Regions from separate parts of the Streptomyces sp. NPDC002734 genome, predicted to be linked through region 2. Evidence: riboswitches for the same ligand, from Rfam matches in the RefSeq annotation. Region 2 holds a riboswitch; the other holds the start of a gene.
What was found. A riboswitch is a leader RNA that binds a small molecule or an ion and turns the genes downstream of it on or off. The one in region 2 is predicted to bind cyclic di-AMP.

Region 1: linked by a shared signal. The riboswitch ahead of ABT026_RS01140 (transglycosylase SLT domain-containing protein) and the one ahead of ABT026_RS00335 (C40 family peptidase) in region 2 are both predicted to bind cyclic di-AMP.

What each region holds. Positions count from the first base shown of each region.
Region 1 is NZ_JBEOVU010000001.1:248,085-252,489, forward strand. It holds gene recQ (DNA helicase RecQ) at 1-492, shown strand, start outside; gene ABT026_RS01135 (HAD family hydrolase) at 835-1,668, shown strand; gene ABT026_RS01140 (transglycosylase SLT domain-containing protein) at 1,682-2,164, opposite strand; cyclic di-AMP (ydaO/yuaA leader) riboswitch at 2,167-2,312, opposite strand; gene ABT026_RS01145 (polyprenyl synthetase family protein) at 2,786-3,796, shown strand; gene nuoN (NADH-quinone oxidoreductase subunit NuoN) at 3,915-4,405, opposite strand, start outside.
Region 2 is NZ_JBEOVU010000001.1:81,576-85,980, forward strand. It holds gene ABT026_RS00325 (hypothetical protein) at 1-182, opposite strand, end outside; gene ABT026_RS00330 (hypothetical protein) at 405-1,688, shown strand; cyclic di-AMP (ydaO/yuaA leader) riboswitch at 1,978-2,137, shown strand; gene ABT026_RS00335 (C40 family peptidase) at 2,145-3,305, shown strand; gene ABT026_RS00340 (hypothetical protein) at 3,415-3,768, opposite strand; gene ABT026_RS00345 (C40 family peptidase) at 4,145-4,405, shown strand, end outside.

The DNA.
Region 1 (4,405 bases), 170 kb from region 2:
ATCCAGTTCGACCACGACCAGCTGTCCGTCTTCGGCATCGGCGAGGACCTGGCCGAGGGCGAGTGGCGGGGCGTGATCCGGCAGCTGCTGGCCCAGGGCCTGCTGTCGGTGGAGGGCGAGTACGGCACGCTGGTGCTGACCGAGGGCAGCGCGGCCGTGCTGCGCGGCGAGCGGCAGGTGCCGATGCGCAAGGAGCCGAAGAAGGTGCCCTCGGCGAGGGGCGAGCGCAAGGCCAAGGCGGCTGCGGCCGTGGCGGAGCTCCCCGAGGAGCTCCAGCCGGTCTTCGAGGCGCTGCGCGGCTGGCGGGCCGAGCGGGCCCGGGAGCAGGGCGTTCCCGCCTACGTGATCTTCCACGACGCGACCCTGCGGGAGATCGCGGCGGCGCGCCCGTCGTCGGTGGAGGAGCTGCGCGGCATCAGCGGCATCGGCGAGAAGAAGCTGGCCACCCACGGCGAGAGCGTCGTCGAGCTGCTGACCTCGCTCGACGCCTGAGCGACCGCCCGCCTGGCGCGACGCCCGCCTGAGAGGACCGCCCGCCTCGGACGACCGCCTGCCTGAGCGACCGCCCGCCCGGGACGGCCGCTTGCCCGGGACGGCCGCTTGCCCGGGGCGCGGCTCGCCCGGAACGGCCGCCTGCCCGGGGCGCGGCTCGCCCGGAACGGCCGCCTGCCCGGGGCGCGGCTCGCCCGGAACGGCCGCCTGCCCGGGCGGCGCGGCTCGCCCCGCCGCGCCGCGTGGTGCGCTCACCTGAGAGGGGCAACGCCCTATTGCACATATCCAGTTGGCGTGTCAACCCGTCACGGGGGCGCTCCGGGAGGTCCGTATTCTCTGATCATGCCCGCACCCGCCGCCTATGCGCCCCCCTCCCGCACGCTCCCCGCGTACGCCCTCATCGCCACGGACCTGGACGGCACGCTCCTGCGCGACGACGACACCGTCTCCCCCCGCACCCGTGCGGCCCTGGGGTCGGCCGCGCGGTCAGGCGCCCGGCACCTGGTGGTGACGGGCCGGCCCGCGCCCCGGGTACGCGACCTGCTCGCCGGCATCGGCGGCGGCTTCGCGGTGTGCGGCCAGGGCGCGCAGCTCTACGACGCGGACCGGGACCGGCTGGTGTGGTCGATGACCCTGGACCGGGAGCTGGCGGAGACGGCGCTCGGCAAGATCGAGGCCGAGGTGGGCCAGGTGTACGCGGCCGTCGACCAGGACGGCGTCCAGGGGCTCACGCTGATCGAGCCGGGCTACCGGATGGCGCGGCCCACGCTCCCCGCGGAGCGGGTCGGCCGCCGGAGCGACCTGTGGGAGCGCCCGATCACCAAGGTGCTGCTGTCCCACCCGGAGCTCACCGACGACGAGCTGACCGCGGTGGCGGCCTCGGCGGTCGGCTCGCTGGCCACCGCGACGATGTCGGGCCCCGGGACGGTGGAGCTGCAGCCGCACGGGGTCACCAAGGCCACCGGGCTGGCCATGGCGGCGTCACGCCTCGGTCTGGGCCCGGAGGACGCCGTCGCCTTCGGCGACATGCCGAACGACGTCCCGATGTTCCGCTGGGCGGCCCATGGGGTGGCCATGGCCAACGCGCACCCGGAGCTGAAGGCGGTCGCCGACGAGGTCACCACGACGAACGAGGACGACGGCGTGGCCGTCGTCCTCGAGCGGTTGTTCCCCTGAGGGGAGCGGGGGATCAGTAGGCGCTGTTGACGTTGTCGATCGAGCCGTAGCGGTCGGCGGCGTAGTTGCACGCCGCGACGATGTTGGCGACCGGGTCGAACGGCGAGGTGTCGGTCCCCTCGACGTGGTAGGCGTCGAAGGTGGGGTCGATCACCTGGAGCAGGCCCTTGGAGGGGATGCCGTTGATCGCGTTGATGTCCCAGTCGTTGATGGCGAGCGGGTTGCCCGAGGACTCGCGCATCACGTTGCGGTGGATGCCGTCGTAGGTGCCCGGGATGCCGTGCTTCGCCATGACGGCGAGGGCCTCGCGGATCCAGCCGTCGAGGCTGTCCGTGGTGGCGGCCAGGTGGGTGACCTTGTTGCCCGGGGCGACGGTGACCGAGGTCTGCGCGGTGGGGGTCTCGGCGGCCCAGGCGCCGGTGGCGCCCACGATCGGCGCGGCGACGACGGCCGCGGCGACGGCGAGGGCCGACGCGGTACGGGTGAGACGGGACATGCGTTCTTCCTCTCCGGCGCCTGCGAGGTGAGCTGTCGGATTCGGGCCAGAAAGGCTGCCCGGCCCGCCGCCCGATGGGACGGCAGGCTTCACCCCTAGCCGTCCCGGAGGCGCGCTCGCGCGCGCTCCGGTCCGGCGGTGTACCTGGGTCCCCCGCTCCTGCCGTGCGTGGAATGGGTCTGTGGGGTGCGGGCGGCGGCAGGATTCGGCGTTCCGCCCGGCTGGCGCGAAACGTATGCGAGAGCGGATATCCGAAACAAGTACGATCTCCGTGGATCATGCTGGTTGATCATGTTTGCGGGCGATTCGTCCACTCGGGCCGCCTCCGGACCCGCCTCTCAACCCGCCCTGCCTGTGGGCGACTTCGGGTCATTGAGCCCCGTCCGTCCACCCCGCGTCGCTGTGGCCCATGTCACGGATCGACCGATGATCATACAAAACGAACGAACAAGTCATCAATCCGGCAATTTCCCCTCAAACGGACAGGGCGTCTCCGGCCATCTGGCGGGTGGGGGCTGTCGGTGATCCAAACCCGACCGGATACGCTGAGTGGGGTGATGGCAATGACCTATCGACAAGCCGTGTGATCGTCAGCACACACCAGCAGACAGGAGTCCCCTCGTGAGCGTGGTCGGGCCGTTCGGGCTGAGGGTTCGGGACCAGGCGCTGGAGACCGCCGTCCAGGCAGGTATGGCGGCCGTCGAGGAAGGTCTGCTCGAAGCCACCAAGAGCGAGGTCCCGTTCATCACCGAGGCCGCTCAGCACCTCGTGAAGGCGGGCGGCAAGCGGTTCCGTCCGCTGCTCGTCATGCTCGCCGCGCAGTTCGGCGATCCGGACGCGCCGGGGATCGTTCCCTCGGCCGTCGTCGTCGAGCTCACGCATCTCGCCACGCTGTACCACGACGACGTGATGGACGAGGCCGAGGTGCGCCGCGGCGTGCCCAGCGCCAACAGCCGCTGGGACAACTCGGTGGCGGTGCTCACCGGCGACTTCCTCTTCGCCCGCGCCTCGCACATCCTGGCCGACCTCGGCCCGGAGGCGGTGCGGGTGCAGGCCGAGGCCTTCGAGCGCCTGGTCACCGGCCAGATCCTGGAGACCGCCGGTCCGTCCGCCGGGCGCTCCCCCATCGACCACTACCTCGACGTGCTGGCCGGCAAGACCGGCTCGCTGGTCGCCGTCGCCTGCCGCTTCGGCGCGATGATGTCCGGCGCCGACCACCAGGTCGTGGACGTGCTCACGCAGTACGGCGAGCGGCTGGGCGTGGCCTTCCAGCTGGCCGACGACGTCCTGGACGTCGCCTCCGACTCCTCCGACTCCGGCAAGACCCCGGGAACCGACCTGCGTGAGGGCATCCCCACGCTGCCGGTGCTGCGGCTGCGCGAGCGGGTGGAGCGGCTGGGGCTGCCCGAGGACGTCGCCCTGTGCGAGCTGCTGGACTCCGACCTGTCGGACGAGGCGCACCTGGCCGAGGCGGTCGCCCGGCTGCGGGAGCACCCCGCGTTGGAGGACGCCCGGGCGGACACCGTCCGCTACGCGCAGGAGGCCCGCGCCGCGCTGGCCCCGCTGCCGGAGTGCGAGGCCAGGACGGCCCTCATGCACCTCTGCGACGCCGTGGTGCACCGCGCGGGCTGACCCCCGCGCCACGCCCCCGTACCGCACGCCGAAGGCCCGGCTCCCCCCGAGGGAACCGGGCCTTCGGCGTCGATGGGACGCCCTGCGTCGGAGCGTCCGGCGTCGGGACGCCCGTCGCTCAGCGGACGAAGATCCCCGCCTGGCTCGCCAGGTCCAGGAAGTACTGCGGCGCCACGCCCAGCACGACGGTGACCGCCGCGCCGACCGCGATCGCCGCGGTCGTCAGCGGCGACGCCACCGCGACCGTCGGCCCGTCCGGCTTGGGCTCGCTGAAGAACATCAGCACGATCACCCGGATGTAGAAGAACGCCGCGACCGCCGAGGACAGCACGCCGACCACCACCAGCGGGGCCGCGCCGCCCTCCGCCGCCGCCTTGAAGACGGCGAACTTCCCCGCGAACCCGGAGGTCAGCGGAATACCCGCGAAGGCCAGCAGGAAGACCGCGAACACCGCCGCCACCAGCGGCGAACGCCGCCCGAGACCGGCCCACTTGGACAGGTGGGTGGCCTCGCCGCCCGCGTCGCGCACCAGCGTCACCACGGCGAAGGCGCCGACGGTGACGAAGGAGTACGCGGCCAGGTAGAAGAGGACCGAGGAGATCCCCTCCG
Region 2 (4,405 bases):
TTCATGATCCCGTTGCCGACCCGCACGTGGGAGTACCGGAACCCGTAGCACTCGGCGACATGGACCAGGGACGCCAGTGGTGCCGGGTGCGCGACCGGACGCGGGATCTCCACGCCGGCCGCTCCCACGGCGACCTGCCGCATCAGGTGCACGAGTCCGGGGTCGTCGAACAGGGAATACACCGGTGCCTCCGAACAAGTCGAAAATCTTGTGGCCAACCCGAGACCCGCGGCCCCCTGGGACGGTTGTGCAGGAAGAGGCCACGAGCGTGGCCTCTGGTTCCCCCGCACGCCCGCGCCGACGTGGGCCCCGGGGACCGGACGGGGCGGGCGGTACGGCACAATTCCCCTACTCGGCAGCGGAGTTGCCGTAGGGACGATCGGGTGCGGGAAGGCGGACACGGCGTGGCGGTGCAGGAGGCGAGGCAGGGCGCCGACGCGGCGAGGGACGCCCACGGGGGCGGCTGCACGTGCGGGGACTGCCCGCACGGGGCGCGTGCGGGGCATCGGAAGGCCGTGGCGGCCTTCCTCCACCAGCGGGACGAGTTCGCCGCGGGGAAGGGGCTGCCGGCCGCGGTCGCCCATTCGGCCTCCGCCTCCCGGCAGTGGGTCTCCGACGAGCTCACCCAGTCCGCGGCCGAGGTGGCCGAGCGGAGCCGGTCCGAGGGGCAGGCGTGGCTGGCCCGGCTGTGGCGGACCACGCTGTACGCGGTGTGGGGCGCGGCGGTGGTGCTGCTGCTGGTCCAGGCGCTCACCGCGATCGGCGCCGGCTGGACCGCGGCGCGCACGGCCGGACTGCTGGCCGCGCTGCTGACGGGCGCCGCGCTCTCCGCGGCCTCCTGGTTCCACCGCGACAAGGGCGGAGTGCTCGCCCCGGTGATCGGCGAGGACAACCGTCTGTCCACCTCCCGGGCGGTGGCCGCCGCGTGGGTGCTGTTCACCGCCTTCGCCGTGCTCACGCTGGCCGGTCAGCTGGCCGCCGCCTCCGGACACCGCAGGCGCGACGAGCTGATCGCGGGTCTGGATCTGGCCCGGGGCGCGGGCGTGGTGACGGTACTGGCCGTGGTCTGCGCCATCGCGGTGCTGGTCCGGCGGGTGGTGAGCCTGCGGGTGCAGGGCCAGCGGCTGCAGAAGGTCCGCGCCCACCGGCCCCGGGCCGCCGACCTGCTGACCGACGACTCCGGCCGGGGCAGCTTCGCCGACATCCAGTACGTGGCGATCTCCGCCGTGGCGCTGGTCTTCGGCCTGGTCCGGCTGGCCCGGCGCCCCGAGCAGCTGCCCGACCTGCCGTGGGGGCTGGCCGTCGTGGTGCTGGTGTCGGCGGCGACATACCTGGCGGGCAAGTACGCGGAGGGCGGGCGCGCGGTCGTCCTCTCCGTGGTGCGGGCGCGCGAGGCCGGTGACCTGGACGGTCCGATCCGCACCGGCGACGACATCGAGATCCGTGGCGCGGGCTTCGTCCCGCCCGGCGCGCAGAGCGCGGACCGGCTGTCGCGGATGGTCGTCCGGATAGGAGCGGTCAACGTCCACGTGCCGCTGGTCCCGGTCGCGGGCGGCTTCAGCAACCCGTCCGACACGGTGCTGACCGTCCCGGTGCCGGCCGACGTGGAACCCGGCCGGGTCGAGGTCCAGGTCGTGACGGCCGCGGGGCTGGAGACCAACAAGGTGGTCGTCGACATCACCGAGTGACCCGCCCGGCGCGCCGCGCGCGGGCTCCGCGTGGGCGCACGGCGCATGGTGCGCACAGCGATTGGTACGGGCGGCGCGTGATACGGGCGACGCGTGGTGTGGGCGGCGATTGGTACGGGCGGCGCGTCGATGGTGACCGCACGCCGCACATCCGTCACGCACCGCCACACTCACCCCAAGGTCACGAAAACGTATCGGGCATATCGAACACCGTCCTTCACAGGGACCCCACAGGTTGGCTAACGTGCCCGCGGGCCGTCCGATCCCGACCGGCGAACCTCGCCGGTCCGTGCGGCCCCCGCCGAGTCCGGCCGCGCGCCGGAGCCGGGGACCCGCACGCACCACCTGGGGTGAATCGGTCCGGCCGCCCCGCCGGACCGTAGGGCAATCCTTCCGGACGTCACGCCCGAACCCGACAGCTAACCCGGTAGGCGGGAGACGGAAGGAGTCGCCGCCTTGGCGTCGCACCGAAAGCCCCGCCCGGCGGGCCTGCTCGCGGGCATACGCACCCCCGCGCTGGCGACCGTCGCCCTCACCTCCGTGGCCCTGCTCGCCCAGACCGCCCAGGCCGCGCCGTCCGACCGCCCCGGCCTCGAAGAGGTGCAGGAGAAGGTCGACCGCCTCTACCGCCAGGCCGAGGCCGCCACCGAGAAGTACAACTCGGCCAAAGAGCAGAGCGAGAAGCAGCGCAAGGACCTGGACAAGCTGCTCGACGAGGTCGCCGAGCGCACCGAGGAACTGAACGAGGCCCGCGAGAAGCTCGGTTCGTACGCCGCCGCCCAGTACCGCTCCGGCACGGCCCTCCCCGACACCGCCACCTTCCTCCTCTCCGACGCGCCCCAGGACTACTTCGACCAGGCCCAGCTGATGGACCGCCTGACCGGTCGCCAGCAGGACGCCGTCGAGGAGTACGTGGAGAGACAGGCGGACACCGCCGAGAAGCGGCAGGAGGCCACCGAGAGCCTGGAGACGCTCAACTCCTCCGAGAAGAAGCTGCGCACCAGCAAGGCGACCGTCCAGAAGAAGCTCACCGACGCGCGTGAACTCCTGGCCGAGCTCACCGCCGAGGAGAAGGCGCGGCTCGCCGAGATCGAGCGGAAGAAGGAGGAGGAGGCTCGCCGGAAGGCGGAGGAGCTGGCCAAGCAGCAGGCGGCCGAGGAGAAGGCCCGCCAGGACGCGCTCGCCGAGCAGGAGGCCGAGGAGGCCGCCGGCGGCAGCGGCTCGGGTACCGGCTCCGGCGGGACCACGGAGGCCTCCACCTCACTGGGGCAGAAGGCGGTCGCCTTCGCCGAGGCGAAGATCGGTCTGCCGTACGTCTGGGGCGCGACCGGCCCGGACTCCTACGACTGCTCCGGCCTCACCCAGGCCGCCTGGAAGTCCGCCGGCGTGGACCTGCCGCGCACCACCTACGACCAGGTGAACGCCGGAACCACTGTCCCCGTCTCCGACGCCCGCCCGGGCGACCTGGTCTTCTTCTACGACGACATCACCCACGTGGGCCTCTACATCGGCGGGGGCATGATGATCCACGCCCCCAAGCCCGGCGCGTACGTGCGCGAGGAGTCGATCTACTACGACGGCGAGGGCTCCATCCACAGCATCGTCCGCCCCGCCTGACCGGGACGACCGAACGCGGACGGACCTACGCGGACGGCCCGCACGCTCGATGCGTGCGGGCCGTCCGCGTACCTGCCTCACCGGCGTCACCGGCCTCACCGGCGCCGGATCACGTCCACAGCACCGCGATGAAGATGTTCACCGTGGTCAGCGCGCCCACCAGGGCGAACTGCCCCTTGTCCACCCGCTCCTCGTCCCGCTTCACGTAGACCAGGCCGAGGATCACGATCAGCAGCAGCAGCTTGATGCCGATCTTGATGTGGTTGACCGAGCCGCCCTGGGCCTCGTTGAGGCCGACCAACACGATGCCGGTGACCAGCATGGTGAGGGCGCCGTGCAGCATGCCCGGGGTGAAGCGGGCGGTGCCCTGACCGATGGCCTTCATCTGATGGAAGAAGCCACCCAGGAGCGCGGCGATTCCGATGATGTGAAGACCGACGAATATGTGCAGGAGAACGTCCATGGCGGGGAGCCTAGCCACCGCCGTCGAGGGCCCCGGCAGCGGGCCGCCCGTAGCACCCCGCCCGCCACATCCGCCCCATAAGTATGCATTCGGTCATCCCGCCTCACGGTTCCACCAAGATCGAACCTGGGCCCGTCACCTCCACACACCATCGTGACTCTTTGCATTCATCTGCGCACAAACCGTTACCGGACGGTGACGTACCGGATTAGCGTCCTCCTCCAGGTGCCCGACTCCCCTCCGTCGTCCTGACCGGGACGGCGTCGGACACCCCATCGAAGGCTCCGGCGGCGGCCCGCCTCCCCTGTGCGGGTCGCCGCCGGATGCGTGACCGTCCCGCCCGGGGACGGGACGTACGGAAGGACTTGGACTCGACGTGGCAGCGCACCGCAAACCCCCACAGCACAAGCGGAGCGGCAGCAGGGCACGCTCCCTGCTCACCGCGGTTCTCGCGGGTGCGGCCGCGTCGGCGGGACTGGACGGAGTCGGACACGCGGCGCCGAAGCCGACTCCGGAGCAGGTGCGCGAAGAAGTCGACCGGCTCTACCAGGAGGCCGAGGCGGCCACCGAGAAGTACAACGGCGCGAAGGAGCGGACCCAGGCCGCCGAACGCCGCGTCGACAAGCTCCAGGACGAG